Regions from separate parts of the Duganella sp. FT27W genome, predicted to be linked through region 1. Evidence: predicted binding sites of a transcription regulator. Region 1 holds the regulator's gene; each other region holds the start of a gene.
The links. Region 1 encodes FNR, which switches genes on or off when oxygen is low (the NO sensors DNR and NnrR bind a similar motif). Its sites were predicted from a motif close to TTGATNNNNATCAA; they were not measured.

Region 1 (4,197 bases):
TATCGAGAACGTCGCCCATTACGTGCTGAGCCTGTCCGGCTCGACGTCCGATCCGATCAAGGCGGTGTTCGGCAAAGCAAAATTCGGCGCCTGCATGGCCTGCCACGGCGCCGACGCCAAGGGCAACCAGGCACTCGGTGCACCGAACCTGACCGACAAGGTCTGGCTGTTCGGCGGCAGCGCCGACACCATCATGGAAACCATCCGCAACGGCCGCGCTGCCACCATGCCGGCGTTTGGCGACTTCCTCGGCGACGCCAAGGTGCACGTGCTGGCTGCCTACATCTGGAGCTTGTCCAATGATGTGACGCAGCCGGCGCCAGCGCCAGCAGCCAAGCCGGAACCGGAACCGGAACCGGGACCAGCAAAATGAGTGCGCCCGAGACACAAGTCATCAAGATGTATGCGGCGCGCGAGGAAATCTACCCGCGCGAAACCTCGGGCCGCTACGCCCGCCTGCGCTGGCTGTTCGTGTGGCTGACGCAGCTGGCGTTTTACGGCACCCCGTGGCTGCTCTGGAACGACCGCCAGGCCTTGCTGTTCGACCTGACCACGCGCAAGTTCTACATTTTCGGCATGGTCTTGTGGCCTCAGGATTTCATTTACCTGGCGGTGCTCCTGATCATCAGCGCGTATTTGCTGTTCCTGGCCACCGCCGTGGCCGGGCGCGTGTGGTGCGGCTTCACCTGCCCGCAAACTGTTTATACCGAAATCTTCCTGTGGATAGAACGCCGCATCGAAGGCAAGCGCAGCGCGCGCATGCTGCTCGACCGCCAGCCCTGGTCCGCCGGCAAGCTCGGAAAAAAAACCGCCAAGCACCTGGCCTGGGGCGCAGTGGCGCTGTGGACCGGCTTTACCTTTGTTGGCTACTTCACGCCGATCCGCGAGCTGATGGTCGAGGTGCAGACCTTCGACTTCGGTCCCTGGGAATGGTTCTGGGTGCTGTTCTACGCCTTTGCCACCTATGGCAATGCCGGCTGGATGCGCGAGCAGGTGTGCAAGTACATGTGCCCGTACGCCCGCTTCCAGAGCTCGATGTTCGACCGCGACACCCTGATCATCACCTACGATGCCAGGCGCGGCGAACCGCGTGGTCCACTGGTGCCACGCCGCAAGCAGGCAGCCAGTACCGGCGGCGCCTGCATCGACTGCTCGATGTGCGTGCAGGTGTGCCCCACCGGCATCGACATCCGCAACGGCCTGCAATACGAGTGCATCGGCTGCGCCGCGTGCGTCGATGCCTGCAACGGCGTGATGGACAAGATCGATGCGCCGCGCGGCCTGATCCGCTACGCCACCGAACGCGCGCTCGACGAACACCTGACACCCACCGAAATCCGCCGCCGCACCTGGCGTCCCCGGGTGCGCATCTACACCGCCGTGCTGTGCCTGATCGTGGCCGGCGCCGGCGCCGCCCTGTACCTGCGCGTGCCACTGAAAATGGACGTGATCCGCGACCGTGGCGCCATGGGCCGCGAAGTGGAAGACGGCATGATCGAAAACGTCTATCGGCTGCAGATCATGAACACCACCGAGCGCGCCCACACGTACAGGATCACCGTCGCCGGCATCGACACGCTGGCCCTGGTCACGCCCGCTACCGTGCGGCTGGACGCGACCGAAACGCGCGGCGTACCGATCCGCCTGCGCACCGCGCACGGCGCCGCACACAAGGGCTCGAACAAGATCGAAGTGGCGCTGACATCGGTGGACGATCCGGCGCTGCATGTGAAAGAAACTGCGGTCTTCATTGTGCCGCGCTAGGAGATCACCATGCACCATTTACACAGCACGGTCACGCCGTGGTACAAGCAGCGCTGGCCGTGGTTCCTGATGCTGGGCCCGGCCATCGTGGTGGCCGGCAGCGTGTTTACCGCCTGGCTGGCGTTTTCAACGCCCGACCCGGTGGTGGTCGGCGATTACTACAAGCAGGGCAAGGCCATCAACCAGGACCTGAGCCGCGACCGCGTGGCCAGCGCCATGGGCCTGTCGATGACGATCGGGTACGACGCCAATCGCGGCGCGCTGACGGGCCAGGTGCAGCGCGCCAGCGGCGACGGCATCACCGAGCGCCTGCGGCTGCGTCTCGCGCACGCGACCTTGCCCGACAAGGATATCGAAGCGACCGTGCTACCCGATGCGGCGGGCCGCTTCGAACTGCCACTGGCCATGCTCGAACGCAGCCGCTGGGTGGTGCTGGTGGAAGGCGAAAAACGCGACTGGCGCCTGGCCGGCGCGTGGACGTGGCCGAAGGAGCGCGGGGTAACCTTGGTGGCGGATGTGGCGCCTGTGCAGCAGCAGGCGCCGGCGCAATAGCCGCACAATAGGCGCCGGGGCACAGGCATGCCTCTGGCGCGCTATCAGTTCAACCGCAAGTCTGGGTACCGGCCGTAATCGCCTTGAGCGTTTGCGGCTGCAGCAGTTCGATTTCGCGGTTGCTTACCCGGACCAGTCCTTCTTTCTTGAACTTCGACAGCAGGCGGCTGATGCTTTCGATGGTCAGGCCCAGGTAGTTGCCGATCTCCTCGCGCGACATGCGCAGCTGGAACGCGTTGGGCGAGTAGCCGCGTGCTTCGTAGCGCGACGACAGGTTGACCAGGAAGGCGGCGAAGCGCTGGGTGGCCTGCATATTGCCGAGCAAGAGCATCACGCTTTGCTCGCGCGTGATTTCCTGGCTCATCATGCGGTGGAAGTGGCGCAGCAGGGTCGGCATTTCGGCCAGCAGTTGCTGCAGGGTGGCGAACGGAATTTCGCACACTTCGCTGTCTTCCAGCGCCACCGCCGTGCAATGGTGCAGGTCGGTGCTGATGGCGTCCATACCGAGCAGTTCGCCGGCCATCTGGAAGCCGGTGATCTGCTCCGCGCCTTCGCGGTTGACCTGGTAAGTTTTGAAGTGGCCGAGGCGGATAGCGTACAGGTTCTGGAACGAATCGCCAATGCGGAACAAGGTATTGCCGCGCGCGACCTTGCGGCGGCGGCCGATGATCTGGTCGAGCCGGTCCATGTCTTCGTTACCCAGTCCCATGGGCAAACACAGCTGGTGCATGCTGCACGTGGCGCAGCTGGCTTTGAGGATGTCGATTGTGGCGCCGGGCAGCACCAGCGATGGCAGGTCTTTGATCATGTCCGCTAGTGTAGACCATGATGCGCCAGGATGGTGCGATGCCGCACTGCCACCATCGGGTATTCCGACGTGCATTTCACTTGCATTGTGCAAGCAAATGGCCGGTGAAAATTCCGCCCGTCGCCACTTTCCCGCTGGCGAAGGATGCGCTAGACTGGCCCTCGTTATTGCCGATTTCTCAACTAGAGCAGGAGAGATAAAGACCATGAATCTACGCCGCTGCGCCGTGCTGTACCTCGAACCCCGCGAAGAACTGGACATCGACTGGACCGCCTTGTTTGCCGGCACCAGCACCCTGGCGGCCAGCACCCGCTGGCTGGCGCTGGCGCCGCACCTGGACCGCGAGATCGAAGTCGATGCGGCCGACCTGGCGGCACTGGCCGCAGTTGGTTCATCGGTATGGACCGCGCGCGCTGAGGTCGTCGAACGCCATGGCGCGGCAGTCGTGGACCGGCTGCTTGCGCACGGCCTGCTGCTGGCCGAGGACCAGGGCCAGCAGCAAGAGCAGGCCAATGCGCAGGACGCCCTGCGCGAACGCGACGACACCTTGCGCACGCTGCACTGGCGGCCGCTGGCGGCGCTGGCGCACACGTTCTCGCGCTGGCACGACGTACGCAGCGACACCGGCATGGAGGCGCCCAGTTTCGAGGAACTGCTCGAACGCCACGGCAATCCGCCACCGCCGGTGCAGCAGGTGGCCAGCATCGGCGCGGCGGTGCCGCTGCCAGCGCCCGCCGGTTTCCTCGACGAGGTACTGCTGCGCCGTTACACGGGCCGCAACTACGACACCAGCGCCAGCCTGCCGCTGGCGGTGGCGGCGCGCCTGCTGCAACGCACGTTCGGCGCCCAGGAACTGCGCCACATCGGCCCGCATGCCAACGTCCTGAAAAAGACCAGCCCGTCGGGCGGCGGCCTGCATCCGGTCGAAGCGTTCGTGCTGGTGCAACGGGTGGACGGCCTGGCGCCGGGCTTGTACCACTACCATCCGCTCGACAACACGCTGGTGCCGCTGCGCGCGACCACGCAGGACGAAGCGGCGGCGCTGGCGCTGCAAATGGTGGCAGACCAGTACT
Region 2 (4,197 bases), on a different contig from region 1:
GCGCCACGTTGAACTGGTCGCCTGGCTGGTTCTGGGTATCGAAATTCATGTGCAGCGGTGGGGGCGGCGGTGTGCCGCGCCGTCCGTGGTCGCCGTGGCGCAGCCAGTGCAGCGCCGTGGTGGTGTCGTGGAAGGTCTTGCTGGCGTGGATGGGGTCGAGCTGGAACGCCAGGCTGCGCAGGAATGAATCGCTGTCATCGACCAGCACGGTCAGGGTAGGGTGGGTGTAGAGAGGAAGTGACATGATTATTTTGCCAGTGATGGCTGCTGGGGAAATTCGAGGATGAAGATGGCATAGGCGCTCTCGCGCGAGATGCATTCGATGGTGGCGCTCCAGGCATCCATGATTTCCTGGCACAGCGCCAGGCCGATGCCGGCGCCGTTGTGCGGCGGGAACGAGTAAAAACGGTGGAAGATCAGCGGCATCTGCTGCGCCGGAATGCCGCAGCCGGTATCGATGAACAGCAGGCGCGGCGGCGCATGGCCGCCATCAACGACGATCCGCACCCGGCCCTTGCCGGCGCGCTGGATGGCTTTCAGTGCATTCCTCAGCAGGTTCAGCAAGATCACCACCGACAGCTCGGACTGGCCGGCAAAACTGAAATTGCGGCGTACCTCCAGCGCCACCAGCTTTTGCTGGCCGGCGTTGACGAACGGGTAGCGCTTGAGCACCGCCGCCACCACCGCTTCCATCGATACCGTCTCGATCGGCCGCAGGCTGCGCCGCACCGCCGTGGCGCTGAGCAGGAACAGGTCGATCATGTGGTTCATGTGGCGCACCTCGAACTGGATCCGCGCCAGCGCGTCGACGGTGCCCACGCGGTCGGCCGGCAGCGGCCCCGCACTTTCCGAGCACATGCGCAGCAGGCCGCGCACATTGGCGTCCACGCTGGTGAGCGGCGTGCGCAGTTCGTGCGCCACGGTCGCCAGTCCGGCGCCCAGTCCCGCCAGTTTTTCCTGCGCCAGTACCTCGCGGCTGATCTTGGCAGCAGCGAGCACGGCAATCGTGAACCAGTGGATCGGCAACTGCTGCAATACCAGCCGGCTGCCGAGGACGGCGGTGTCGCCCACCATGGCCACCGCTGCCACCGCCGCCGCCGTGCCGATCAGGTAAGCCTTGACGGCGACGCTGGTGTCGAAATGGAACAGCACGATCAGGCCGATCAGCAGGGACTCGCTCCACACGCCGGACGCATGATTCATCAGGAACATGAAGGTGAAGAAGAACGGGAAGATGTAGCTGAGCGTGACCAGCAGGTACAGGTCCAGCATGCGGCGGCTGAACTGGCGCGCAAACAGGCCGATCGCGCACAGCACGATACCGACCAGCCGCAGCGGCAGGCTCTCGTATTCCTGCGGGAAAAAGTGCTGCCAGATCACGTAGTACAGCGGCATGGCGACCGTGCCGATGCAGGCCAGCAGCAAGATGCGCACGGTGGCATGGTCTTCGCGGCCATGGTATTGGAGCAGCGACTGCAGCACGCTCGTCTTCCAACGCTTGAAGGATTCTTGCAGTGGTTGCTTCATGGCAAGGATTTACTTGTCTGTGAGACTTATCATCGCCCGGATTTGCAACGCACTCTGGCATATCAAATAGGTCGTTGATTTTGATCAACTGGTTTGGGATTTTTATGCATCAAGGTGCGAAATAGTTTCATAAAAAAACACAACCATTTCAAAACAGGAAAATATCATGACCAACGTTAACACTTGCCAAAATGCCTTGTTTCACCCTTCGCTGTTTGCTGCCGAACACCTGATGCCGGATTACGTGCGCCGGCGCATGGATGCGCATCACGTGACGCGGATTGAACAGTTGCTCGGCGGCGAGCACCCGCATGCCTGGCAGCCGGTCCAGGCGGGCTCGGTATTTTTGGCCGGTAACGATTACCTGTGCCTGGCCGGCGAGCCGGCGCTGGTGCGGGCCCAGGTCAACGCCTTGCAGGGGGGCGAAAGCGAACAGCTGATGTCGGCGGTGTACCTGCAGGAGGGCAGCGCCCAGCACCGGCTCGAACACAAGTTCGCGCGCTTCATGGGTGCCGAGGACGCGATTTTGGCGCAGTCGGGCTGGGCCGCCAATGTTGGCCTGGTCCAGACGCTGGCCGAGCCCGGCTTGCCGGTGTACCTCGACATGCAGGCCCACGCCTCGCTGTGGGAGGGCGTGCAGTCGGCCGGCGCCGTGCCGGTCTCGTTCCGCCACAACGACCTCGAGCATCTGCAGCGGCAGGTGGCGCGCCACGGACGCGGCGTAATCGCGGTCGATGCGCTCTACAGCACCAATGGCAGCGTGGCGCCATTGCCGGCACTGGTCGATCTGGCCTGGGCGACCGGCTGCGTGCTGATCGTCGACGAATCGCATTCGCTGGGCACCCACGGTCCGCGCGGCGCCGGATTGGTCGCCGCGCTGGGCTTGCAGGACCGCGTGCATTTCCGCACGGCGTCGCTGGCCAAGGCGTTTGCCGGGCGCGCCGGCGTCATCACGTGCTCCAGCAAATTCAAGGGCTACTTCCTGTCCGAGTCGCGCCCGGCCATCTTCAGTTCCTGCCTGCTGCGGCACGAGCTGGCGTGGTTCGATGCCGCCATCGACTTTGTCGCGGCAGCCGACGAGCGGCGCGTGGCCCTGCACATCAAGGCCTGCGCGCTGCGCGAGGAACTCGGTGCGCTCGGCTACAACGTCAGCGACGGCACCGAGCAGATCATCGCCCTGGAAGCGGGCCCGGAACCGAAAACGCTGGCGCTGCGCAAGCTGCTCGAAGCGCGCGGCGTGGTGGGCGCCATGTTCTGCGCACCGGCCACGCCGAAGAACCGCTCGCTGGTGCGCCTGACCCTCAATAGCGGCCTTGATCGCAGCCAGCTGCGGCGCATCGTCGAGGCCTGCGACGATATCCGCAGCCTGGCCGATGTCGAGGGCTGGACGTCCACGCGGCGCCTGCACAAGCTGGCGCTGGTGTGAGGGCGCACGAGGGGAAGCGCGGTACGCTATCATGGCGGCTATGACCGAAGAATCGAAAACCCTCTATGAAGTGATCGGCGGCGAGGCGCGCGTGCGCGCGATGGTCGACCGTTTTTATGACCTGATGGAACTCGAGCCCGAGTTCCAGCTGCTGCGCTCCGTGCACGGCCCGTCGCTCGAGAATGCCAACGACCGCCTGTTCATGTTCCTCAGCGGCTGGATGGGCGGGCCCGACCTGTACCAGCAAGCGCACGGCCATCCGCGCCTGCGCATGCGCCACATGCCGTTCGCCATCGGCACCCAGGAACGCGACCAGTGGCTGCGCTGCATGGCGTGGGCGATGGAAGACGTGGGCATCGATACCGAACTGCGCGTGCGGCTGATGAACTCCTTCTTCCAGACCGCCGACTGGATGCGTAACAAGCCCGATTAAGATTCCATGACCGACATCCACTTCTATGTGTTGCTGGCACTGGTGCTCGCGGCGATCGTGTTGCTGGTGCTGGTCTTGCTGCGCCCGCGCGGCAGTGCCGGTCTCGATGGTGCAACGCTGGCATCCCTGTCCAACCTGGCCGAGCGTATCGAACGCGTGGAGCGCGAGGTGCGGGTGCAGCTGCAAACCACGGCGCAGTCGAGCCACGCGGCCACGGTGCAGCAGTTCGACGGCATGCGGCGCCAGCTCGAAACGCAAGGACTGGTCGCGCGCGACGAGCAGACGCGCAACCTCAAGCTGTTCGCCGACAGCATGAACCAGACCCTGGCCCGCCTGACCGAATCGAACGCCGCCCGCATGGGCGAGGTGCGCGCCACGCTGGAAGCGAAGATCAAGGACCTGCAAGCCGATAACGGCGCGCGCCTGGAAGAGATGCGCAAGACCGTGGACGAGAAGCTGCACGCCACGCTGGAATCACGCCTGTCGGCGTCGTTCCAGCAGGTGTCGGAGCGCCTCGAGCGCGTGCACCAGGGCCTGGGCGAGATGCAGCAGCTGGCGCTGGGCGTGGGCGATCTCAAACGCGTGCTCACCAACGTCAAGACGCGCGGCACCTGGGGCGAGGTGCAGCTGGAAATGCTGCTCGAACAGGTGCTCACCCCGGAGCAGTACGCCAAGAACGTCGAGACCATCGCCGGCAGCGGTGCGCGGGTGGAGTTCGCGCTCAAGCTGCCGGGCCAGGTGGAGGGCGGCGCACCGGTGTGGATGCCGATCGACGCCAAGTTCCCCAAGGAGCAGTACGAGCGCCTGCTGG
Region 3 (4,197 bases), on a different contig from region 1:
CATCGTCATTTCTCCTTTAAATAAGAATGATTCGTATTTGCATTCATTATTGTAGAAGGCGGGACGGAATGCAAGCGCTATTTTGTGCAAACTCGGCCAAATGATAAAAAAACCAAGACAACAAAAAAAAAGCCCGGCTTGGAGGCCGGGCGCAAGGCTGGGTTAGAGCGCGGTACGTGCTACATGTTCACATTGCGGCCAGCAATTGCGCCGGGGTGGCTGCTTCGTTTTTGCTCTTGGCCGCCGCCAGCTGCTTGGCGCGGGTGCGCGAGGGGGGCAGGCGGCGCAGGGTTTTCAGCGCTTCGGCATCCTTGATGCCGATGGTGCGCTGGTCCACGCTGATCAGGCCGATTTCGTTGAAGGCCGACAGCGTGCGGCTCACGGTTTCCAGCGTAAGGCCCAGGTAGCTGCCGATCTCGTGGCGCGTCATGCGCAGGTTGAACAGCTTGGCCGAATAACCCATATGGGCGAAGCGGTCGGCCAGCGTGACCAGGAAGCGCGCCACGCGCGCCTCGGCGGACAGGGCGCCCAGCATGCCGATCATGGCCTGTTCGCGCACCAGCTCGCGGCTCATGACGCCGTACATCATGTTTTCCAGTTCCAGGTGCACGCGGCCGAGCGCGGTCAGCTTTTTGAACGGCAGCAGGATCAGGTCGCAATCGGACAGCGCCACCGCCTCCGACGAGTAATGGCGGGTGTGGATGCCATCGACGCCAAGCATGTCGCCCTTCATCGGGAAGCTCAGCACCTGCTCGTTGCCGAATTCGTCGATCAGCACGGTTTTCAGGAAGCCGGAGTTGACGATGTACAAGGTGTCGAACGGCTGGCCGATGGTGTGGATGCGCTGGCCGGTTTTGAACTGCACGTGCTGGAACAACAATTCCTCGGTCGTGACCGACACCGCCGACGGAATGTGCAGCAAATCGCACACTTCCTTGAGGTTGGACCAAAGGCGCCCCTGACGCTGGCGGCCGGCTTCCATCGACGACGATTGCAGGGTCGTCGTGACCGGGCGAATTTCAGACGCTTGCGTTGACAGCATGGTGAGCTCCTGTGTGCACATTCGAAACAGTGGAAGGAAGGCCGCCCGGTGTGGCTGAAGCAGCGGTGAGCGGCTCGCACGGCACTCTTGTAGCCGTGCAGCATGAAACAGTGATTTCAGTATGCCAACAGGGGCCGGGGCTGGATATCAGCAATGGCTGAATATGAGCGTAGGAGCGTGCGCAGGTTTGTAGGAGAAATCCTACCGGAAGGGGGAGTGATCAGGTTTTGAACGGCGACAGCAGGCGATGCGCAACGGCATATTGAACCATTTCGGATAGCGATGTCATCCCCATCTTTTGCATGATGCGGGTTTTATGGGTGCTGACGGTTTTGACGCTCAAGTGCAAGCCGTTGGCGATCTCGGTGATCGACTTGCCTGCCACCAGCAAGGAAAACACTTCGAATTCGCGGTCGGACAGCTGTTTATGCAACAGGCTCTCGTTGGGCATCATGATGTTGAGCGCCAGTTGCTCGGCCACCTCGGTGCTGATATAGGGCCGGCCGGAAGCGACCTTGCGGATCGCGCCGACCAGCTGGGTGCCGGCGCTTTCCTTGGTCAGATAGCCCTGGGCCCCGGCGCGGATGGCCCGCACCGCGTATTGCTCTTCCTCGTGCATGGTGAGAATCAGGATGGCCAGCTTGGGCGCTTCGGCCTTGATCTGGCGGATCAGATCGACCCCGCTGCGCCCCGGCATCGACAAATCGAGCATGAGCAGGTCGAAGCCGCCCTGGCGCACGTGGCTCAGCACCTCGAAGCCGTCGATCGCTTCGCCGACGATGTCGATGTCGGGCGCGCCGTCGAGAATGCGCTTTAGTCCTTCGCGCATGATCGTGTGGTCGTCGGCAATAACTATTCGGATCATCGTGGGCCGCTCACGCGCGAAGTGTTGGAAAGTAAAAAGTATTGCGATTGAAGTAATCTTGTGATGCTACTACAAAAAATTACACGGTGGCCTATTTTTTGTACTCGGGCTCGGCGATCAGGCGGTGTACCAGTACCGGAATGCGTGATTGTGACAACACCTTGTTGGTTACACTGCCCAGCAGCAACTGACCCCAGCCGCTGCGTCCGTGCGAACCGATGAAGATCAGGTCGCACCCATGCTTGACGCCGGCGGCGACGATTTCCGTCGCGGCGCTTTCGGCAAATGTGGTCAGCGCGGTACATGTAATGTTGCGTCGCGCACACGCTTGCACCACGTCGCGCACATGCTCCTCGCCAGCGCGCAGCAGGGCGGCACGGTATTCTTCCTCGCTCGGATAGCTGGGCGGAATGATTTCCACGTAAATCGGATACTGGTAGGCGGGGGCGACAAACAGGACCAGCACTTCGGCGCCCAGTTGCTCGGCAAACGTGACGCCGGCGCAGGCGGTCTTGCTGGAGACGGAAGATCCGTCGGTGGTGATCAGGATTTTTCGGTACATGGCAAGCTCCCGGAAAGAGACAGCATGAGTTTCATTGTAGACGCGATTTACATTATTGCTAGTATGGAAAGAGTTGATGATTCTCAAACATAACGATCTTACTTGGCGCATCGAATGTTTAAAGGTGTTGGCTGAGGCTTCTTTTTTTGCACTCAAGCATTAATTTTGTGTCACAAGCTGCCCGTTGAGCTGACATCCGGTGATAGTATCTCCAAATACAACGGAATGTGACGTCGTCCCGGTAATCGCCGTGGCGGGTTTGGCACATCCGGCGCGGCCCTGCTACACTCGCGATAGTGTTTTATTGCCGTGCATCATCATCGTGGGGCAGCAATTTTACAAATTATGGAGAAGCACGGATTATGACCAACGCCGCTGACGATTTCGACGCCTTATTTGAAGAAGTGTCCGCCCAAAGCAAGAAAGCCGCGCCTGCTCCAGCGCCAGCCCCGGCTCCCGCAGCAGCCGAAGACGACCTGGAAAGCCTGTTCGACCAGGTGTCTTCCGGTGTCGCCATGAGCGCGCCGGCGCCGGCCCCTGTGGCCGCCGCACCCGTCGCAGCCGCACCGGCTGCCGAAGGCGGCGAGGGCGATGAAACCGACAAGCCCATGTTCGAACGCCTGGGCGGCATCGTGCGCCTGTTGCACGACTCGCTGCGCGAACTGGGCTACGACAAGGCGCTGACCGAAGCGTCGTCGCAGATCAACGACGCCCAGGACCGCCTCGAATACGTCGCTACGCTGACCGAGCAGGCCGCCAATAAGGTGCTCAACACCCTCGACGAAGCCATGCCCGACCAGGACACGCTGTCGAAGCAGTCGAAAGACATGGAAAACCGCTGGGCCGACCTGTTCGCGGGCAAGCTGAGCCTGGACCAGTTCAAGCAACTGGCCGGCGATTCGCAAGCGTTCGCCGCCGCCGTCTCGGCCGCTACCGAAACCGAGAAGGCCCGCCTTCTCGAAATCATGATGGCGCAGGACTTCCAGGACATCACCGGCCAGCTGATCAAGAAAGTGGTGATCATCACCAAGACCGTCGAGGCGGAACTGGCGCAACTGCTGCGCGATAACGCACCACCTGACGTGCGCGAGAAAATCGCCCAGAAAGAAGTGACCTTGATGACTGGTCCATCGACGCCGACCGTGGCGCTGAGCCAGGACAGCGTGGACGATCTGCTTGCCGATCTGGGGTTCTAATGGACGATATGCTCAAGGATTTCGTCGTTGAGGCGATGGATCTTGCGGTCAACGTGGAAGAGCACCTGCTGGCGCTCGAACGCGATCCTGACAACAAGGAAACCCTTAACGCGGTGTTCCGTTCCTTCCACACCATTAAAGGTGGCGCCGGTTTCATGGGCCTGCCGGCGATGGTGACGGCTTGCCACCTGACCGAAAACCTGTTCGACGCTCTGCGCACCGGCGCTGCGCCTGTCACGCCGCTGGCGATCGAAGCGGCGCTGCAAGCGTCCGGTTTCGTGGCCGACCAGCTGGCCGAACTGAATAACGGCGCCGAGCCGGGCAGCCTGCCGGCCTTGCCGCAAGACCTCGAAAGCCTGCTCAATGACGCCATCGCCGGCAAGGCCGACAGCACGCCTGTTGCCGCCCCGGTCGCAGCACCGGCACCGGCGCCGGTCGCCGCGCCGGTCGCTGCTGCGCCGGCAGCCGTGGCCCCTGTGGCCACCGCGTCGCCGGACGGCCTCGACTGGGAAGCCATGTACGAAGCAGTGAT
Region 4 (4,197 bases), on a different contig from region 1:
GAACTGCATCTCGGCCAGGATGAACCCGAGATGCTCGGTGTGGCGCCCCTGCTTGCCGCCGCTCTGCATCCAGGCGTCCTTGGGTGGCATCGCCAGCGTGGCTTCGGCAAAAATCTCCGCCACGTGCGCCAGCCATTGCGTGCGCAACGCGTCCGCCCGTGGTGCGATGCCCGCATCGACCATGGCGTGGTCCACTGCGTCATACTTGAATACTTCGCCGCTGTACATCCACAGCGCGTCGGCGGCGGCCTGGGTTTTGGCGTGGCTGATATCGGTGCCGTCGCCCATGCGCACCACCAGGTCGCCGCTGCGGCGCAGGTGGTATGTGACTTCCTTCAGCGATTTTTCGGCGATGGCGGCAATGCGTGGGTCGCTGCTGTGCGTGAGGCCCGCGATCAGGAAGTAGTGCCAAGTGTCGAAATAAAACTGCCGCATCATGGTGTCGGCGTAGTTGCCGTTCGGTTGTTCGAGCAGCAGGCAGTTTTTAAAGTCGTGGGCATCGCGGTGATAGGCCAGGCGGTCTTCGTCGCGGCCCGCGTTTTCCAATTCGGCCGCGTACTCGTACCACAGGCGGGTTTGCCCCAGCAGGTCGAGCGCCACGTTGGACAGCGCCATGTCTTCTTCCAGCGCCGGGCCCTTGCCGCACAGGCGGCACAGTTGCTGGCTCAGGATCAGGGCGTTATCGCCCAGGCGCAGCAGGTAATTTACTTTCGGGTCCATGGCCGCTCCTTACAAATTCTTCACTTCTTCCGGCATCGGGAAGAAGGTGGGATGGCGATAGACCTTGCTGTTGGCCGGCTCGAACAGCGCGCCCTTGTCGGACGGGCTGCTGGCGACGATGTCGGCCGCGCGCACCACCCAGATGCTCACGCCTTCGTTGCGGCGGGTGTACACGTCGCGCGCATTGTTGACCGCCATTTCGGCGTCGGGCGCATGCAGGCTGCCCACGTGCTTGTGCGCCAGGCCGTGCTGGCTGCGGATGAACACTTCCCACAGCGGCCATTCCTTGCTCGGTTGCGGGTTCGTTTGCGTTGTCATGCGACCTCCTTCACTGCTGCGTGCTTGTCGGCGTGCGCCACCAGCGCCTCGCGGAACCAGGCGCCCTCCTCCCAGGCATCGACGCGCGTGCGCAGGCGCTCACGGTTGCACGGGCCATTACCTTTCAAGACATTCTGGAATTCGGTCCAGTCGATGGCGCCGAATTCGTAGTGGCCCGTCTCAGCGTTGAAGCGCAGGTCGGGGTCGGGCACGGTCAGGCCCAGGAACTCGGCCTGCGGCACGGTCTGATCGACCATGCGCTGGCGCAGTTCGTCGTTGGAAAACAGCTTGATGCGCCACTGCGCCGACTGCGCGCTGTTGACCGATTCGGCATCGGACGGGCCGAACATCATCAGCGACGGCCACCACCAGCGATTGAGCGCATCCTGCGCCATGGCCTTTTGCTCGGGCGTGCCGCGCGCCAGCGACAGCATGATGTCGTAGCCCTGGCGCGCATGGAACGACTCTTCCTTGCACACGCGGACCATGGCGCGCGCATACGGTCCGTACGAGCAGCGGCACAGCGGGATCTGGTTGATGATGGCCGAGCCATCGACCAGCCAGCCGATGGCGCCCATGTCGGCCCATGACAAGGTGGGGTAATTGAAGATGCTCGAATACTTGGCCTTGCCGCTGTGCAAGGCAGCCAGCAGTTCGTCGCGGGTAACGCCCAGGGTCTCGGCGGCGCTGTACAAATACAGGCCGTGGCCGGCTTCGTCCTGGATCTTGGCCAGCAGTATCGATTTGCGCTTGAGCGTGGGGGCGCGCGTGACCCAGTTGCCTTCCGGTAACTGACCGACGATTTCCGAATGGGCGTGCTGGGAGATCTGGCGGATCAGGGTTTTGCGGTAGGCGTCGGGCATCCAGTCCTTGGCCTCGATGCGGACGCCGGCGTCGATGCGGGCCTGGAAGGCGCGTTCGTCGTCGGCCATGTCGGCGGTGGTGCGGACCGTGCTCAGGCCGGTCTCTACTTGCTGGGCGTACATATCGTCTCCTCCTCTGTACTGGCTTGAAATCATAATACGATACACAAATCGTTTTCGCTACCGTTTTTTTGAGTCATATCAAAATTCCGCATTTAATACCCTTAAAATGCGTTTCACCCGGTAAACTGCTGTTTTCAGACATTGTTGGCCGATATGCACTGCTCCGACTGGATCACCGACTTCCTTGCCCACGACCCGCCGCGCTCGAAATCGCTGGTGGTGACCATCTTCGGCGACGCCATCGTGCCGCACGGCGGCATGGTGTGGCTGGGCAGCCTGATCGAGTTGCTGGCGCCGTTCGGCGTCAATGACAGGCTGCTGCGCACGGCCGTGTTTCGGCTGGCGCAGGAGGGCTGGCTTGGCGCCCGGCGCGACGGCCGCCGCAGCGCCTATGCGATCACGCCCGACGCCATGGCGCGTTTTTCCCACGCTTACCGCCGCATCTACGCCGAGCCGCACGCGCACTGGGACGGCAGCTGGACCCTGGTCATCAGCGGCGAAGGCGCGCTGACGCCGGCCGAACGCACGGCCGTGCGCAAGGAACTGTTGTGGGAGGGCTACAGCGTGGTCGCGCCCGGCATCCTCGGCCATCCAGCCGCCGAACCGGCCGCGCTGGCGGAGGTGCTGGCGCGCCTGGGCGTGGCCGGCAAGCTGTTCGTGGTGCGCGCGGCCACCGTGCCCGGTGTGGGCGCGCGGTCGCTGGGCGACCTGGTGGCAACCGGCTGGGACGTGCGCGAAGTGGCGGCCGGCTACGAACAATTCCTGGCGCGCTTTGCACCGCTCGCAGAAGGGCTCGACGGCGGCGTGGCCGACCAGCTGACGCCGGAGCAGGCCTTCGTGATCCGCACCCTGCTGATCCACGCCTATCGCCGCGTGCAACTGCACGACCCGCAACTGCCGGCCGAACTGCTGCCCGCGCCCTGGCCCGGCACCCAGGCCTATGCCCTGGCGCGCCAGCTGTACCTGGCCGTGCACACGGCCGCCGAACAGCACATCGACAGCGTGCTGCGCCGCGAAGACCCGGAGGCGCCAGCGGCGGAGACGGCGTTTTATGCGCGGTTCGGGGGCTTGCGTCAGGGGTGAGCGGCTATCAGCGGAAACGCGGAAGGATCACGAATCGAGGCAAGCGACAGGTCGATGTCGAGTGCGGGCCAATACAGATGCTCAGGCGCAGACCGCTCCACCGCGCGCACCAATTCGGCGGGCTGGCCGGCGAACCATGGGAAATCCGCGTAACTGAGCCAAAGTGACTCCGTGCCGAGGTCGAGCCGCAATCCCGACTCGTCAATTTCAACTACCTCAACGCCCAGGCTGGGTGGAAAACCATTTTTGCCAGACATTGCGCATCTCCCCTTGGTGAAGTTCAACAAACTGTTGCGCCGCTCGTAACTGTCGCGCTGACAGGCCTTTGTTTGAGGCTAACTCGACTACAGGCTCCAACCAAAACTTGGCCTCGCCGTCAGGGTGAGACACATGAACATGCATTCTGGTTTCCTCCCGCGAAAAGAAAAAATAGCGAAAGCTACCGTCCCGAAATAATGTAGGCGTCATGGCAATCATACTCCCGTGATCCAACGCGGTGGCGCCGATCATGATGTCCTGAGCGGCGGCAATCAACCACCTTAGCGAGCTTCATCTCGACAGAGCTTGCGCCAGCGCAAACGTACTTGTCGGCATAGTTGAGATACGCCAAAACGCCACCACCCTGTATGATGTCGCCACTGCGCCACAAGCGCTCGACACTGAATTCAACGGGACTATCCACCATGCCTATCAAAATCAGCCAGCAGTTCGACGCCGGCGCCATTGACGTCATTTCCGCCGACAACCCGGCCGCGATCGACCTGAACATCCGCAAGGACTCGCACGCCGACATTACCCAGTGGTTCTACTTCCGCGTGCAAGGCGGTGCATCGACCCCGCTGGCGCTGCGTTTCCTCAACGCCGGCAAGACCGCCTACCCCGATGGCTGGAAAGACTACCAGGCCGTGGCCAGCTACGACCGCGACAACTGGTTCCGCGTGCCGACCTCGTTCGATGGCGAAGTGATGACGATTAACCACACGCCCGAATACGACAGCGTCTATTACGCCTATTTCGAGCCGTACTCGTGGGAACGTCACCTGGCGCTGCTGGACAACGCGCAACTGTCGCCGCTGGTCAAACAGATCGA

Region 2: a site for FNR is predicted at 1,602-1,615, ahead of cqsA (alpha-hydroxyketone-type quorum-sensing autoinducer synthase). Genes of this name have one in related genera too.
Region 3: a site for FNR is predicted at 2,543-2,556, ahead of F8197_RS08875 (universal stress protein). Genes of this name have one in related genera too.
Region 4: a site for FNR is predicted at 2,093-2,106, ahead of paaX (phenylacetic acid degradation operon negative regulatory protein PaaX). Genes of this name have one in related genera too.

Annotation. Positions count from the first base shown of each region.
Region 1 is NZ_WHIV01000004.1:828,321-832,517, reverse strand. Features, by position in the region: gene ccoP (cytochrome-c oxidase, cbb3-type subunit III) at 1-373, shown strand, start outside; gene ccoG (cytochrome c oxidase accessory protein CcoG) at 370-1,764, shown strand; gene F8197_RS20740 (FixH family protein) at 1,774-2,316, shown strand; gene fnr (fumarate/nitrate reduction transcriptional regulator Fnr) at 2,366-3,124, opposite strand; gene F8197_RS20730 (putative peptide maturation dehydrogenase) at 3,330-4,197, shown strand, end outside.
Region 2 is NZ_WHIV01000002.1:816,526-820,722, reverse strand. Features, by position in the region: gene F8197_RS09840 (response regulator) at 1-244, opposite strand, end outside; gene F8197_RS09835 (sensor histidine kinase KdpD) at 247-1,527, opposite strand; gene cqsA (alpha-hydroxyketone-type quorum-sensing autoinducer synthase) at 1,694-2,953, shown strand; gene F8197_RS09825 (group II truncated hemoglobin) at 2,985-3,386, shown strand; gene F8197_RS09820 (DNA recombination protein RmuC) at 3,393-4,197, shown strand, end outside.
Region 3 is NZ_WHIV01000002.1:610,166-614,362, reverse strand. Features, by position in the region: gene F8197_RS08885 (Crp/Fnr family transcriptional regulator) at 188-982, opposite strand; gene F8197_RS08880 (response regulator transcription factor) at 1,263-1,907, opposite strand; gene F8197_RS08875 (universal stress protein) at 1,999-2,469, opposite strand; gene F8197_RS08870 (protein phosphatase CheZ) at 2,832-3,665, shown strand; gene F8197_RS08865 (chemotaxis protein CheA) at 3,665-4,197, shown strand, end outside.
Region 4 is NZ_WHIV01000005.1:2,031-6,227, reverse strand. Features, by position in the region: gene paaC (1,2-phenylacetyl-CoA epoxidase subunit PaaC) at 1-720, opposite strand, end outside; gene paaB (1,2-phenylacetyl-CoA epoxidase subunit PaaB) at 730-1,038, opposite strand; gene paaA (1,2-phenylacetyl-CoA epoxidase subunit PaaA) at 1,035-2,024, opposite strand; gene paaX (phenylacetic acid degradation operon negative regulatory protein PaaX) at 2,178-3,107, shown strand; gene F8197_RS22020 (DUF2442 domain-containing protein) at 3,098-3,364, opposite strand; gene F8197_RS29485 (DUF4160 domain-containing protein) at 3,324-3,509, opposite strand; gene F8197_RS22010 (M14-type cytosolic carboxypeptidase) at 3,791-4,197, shown strand, end outside.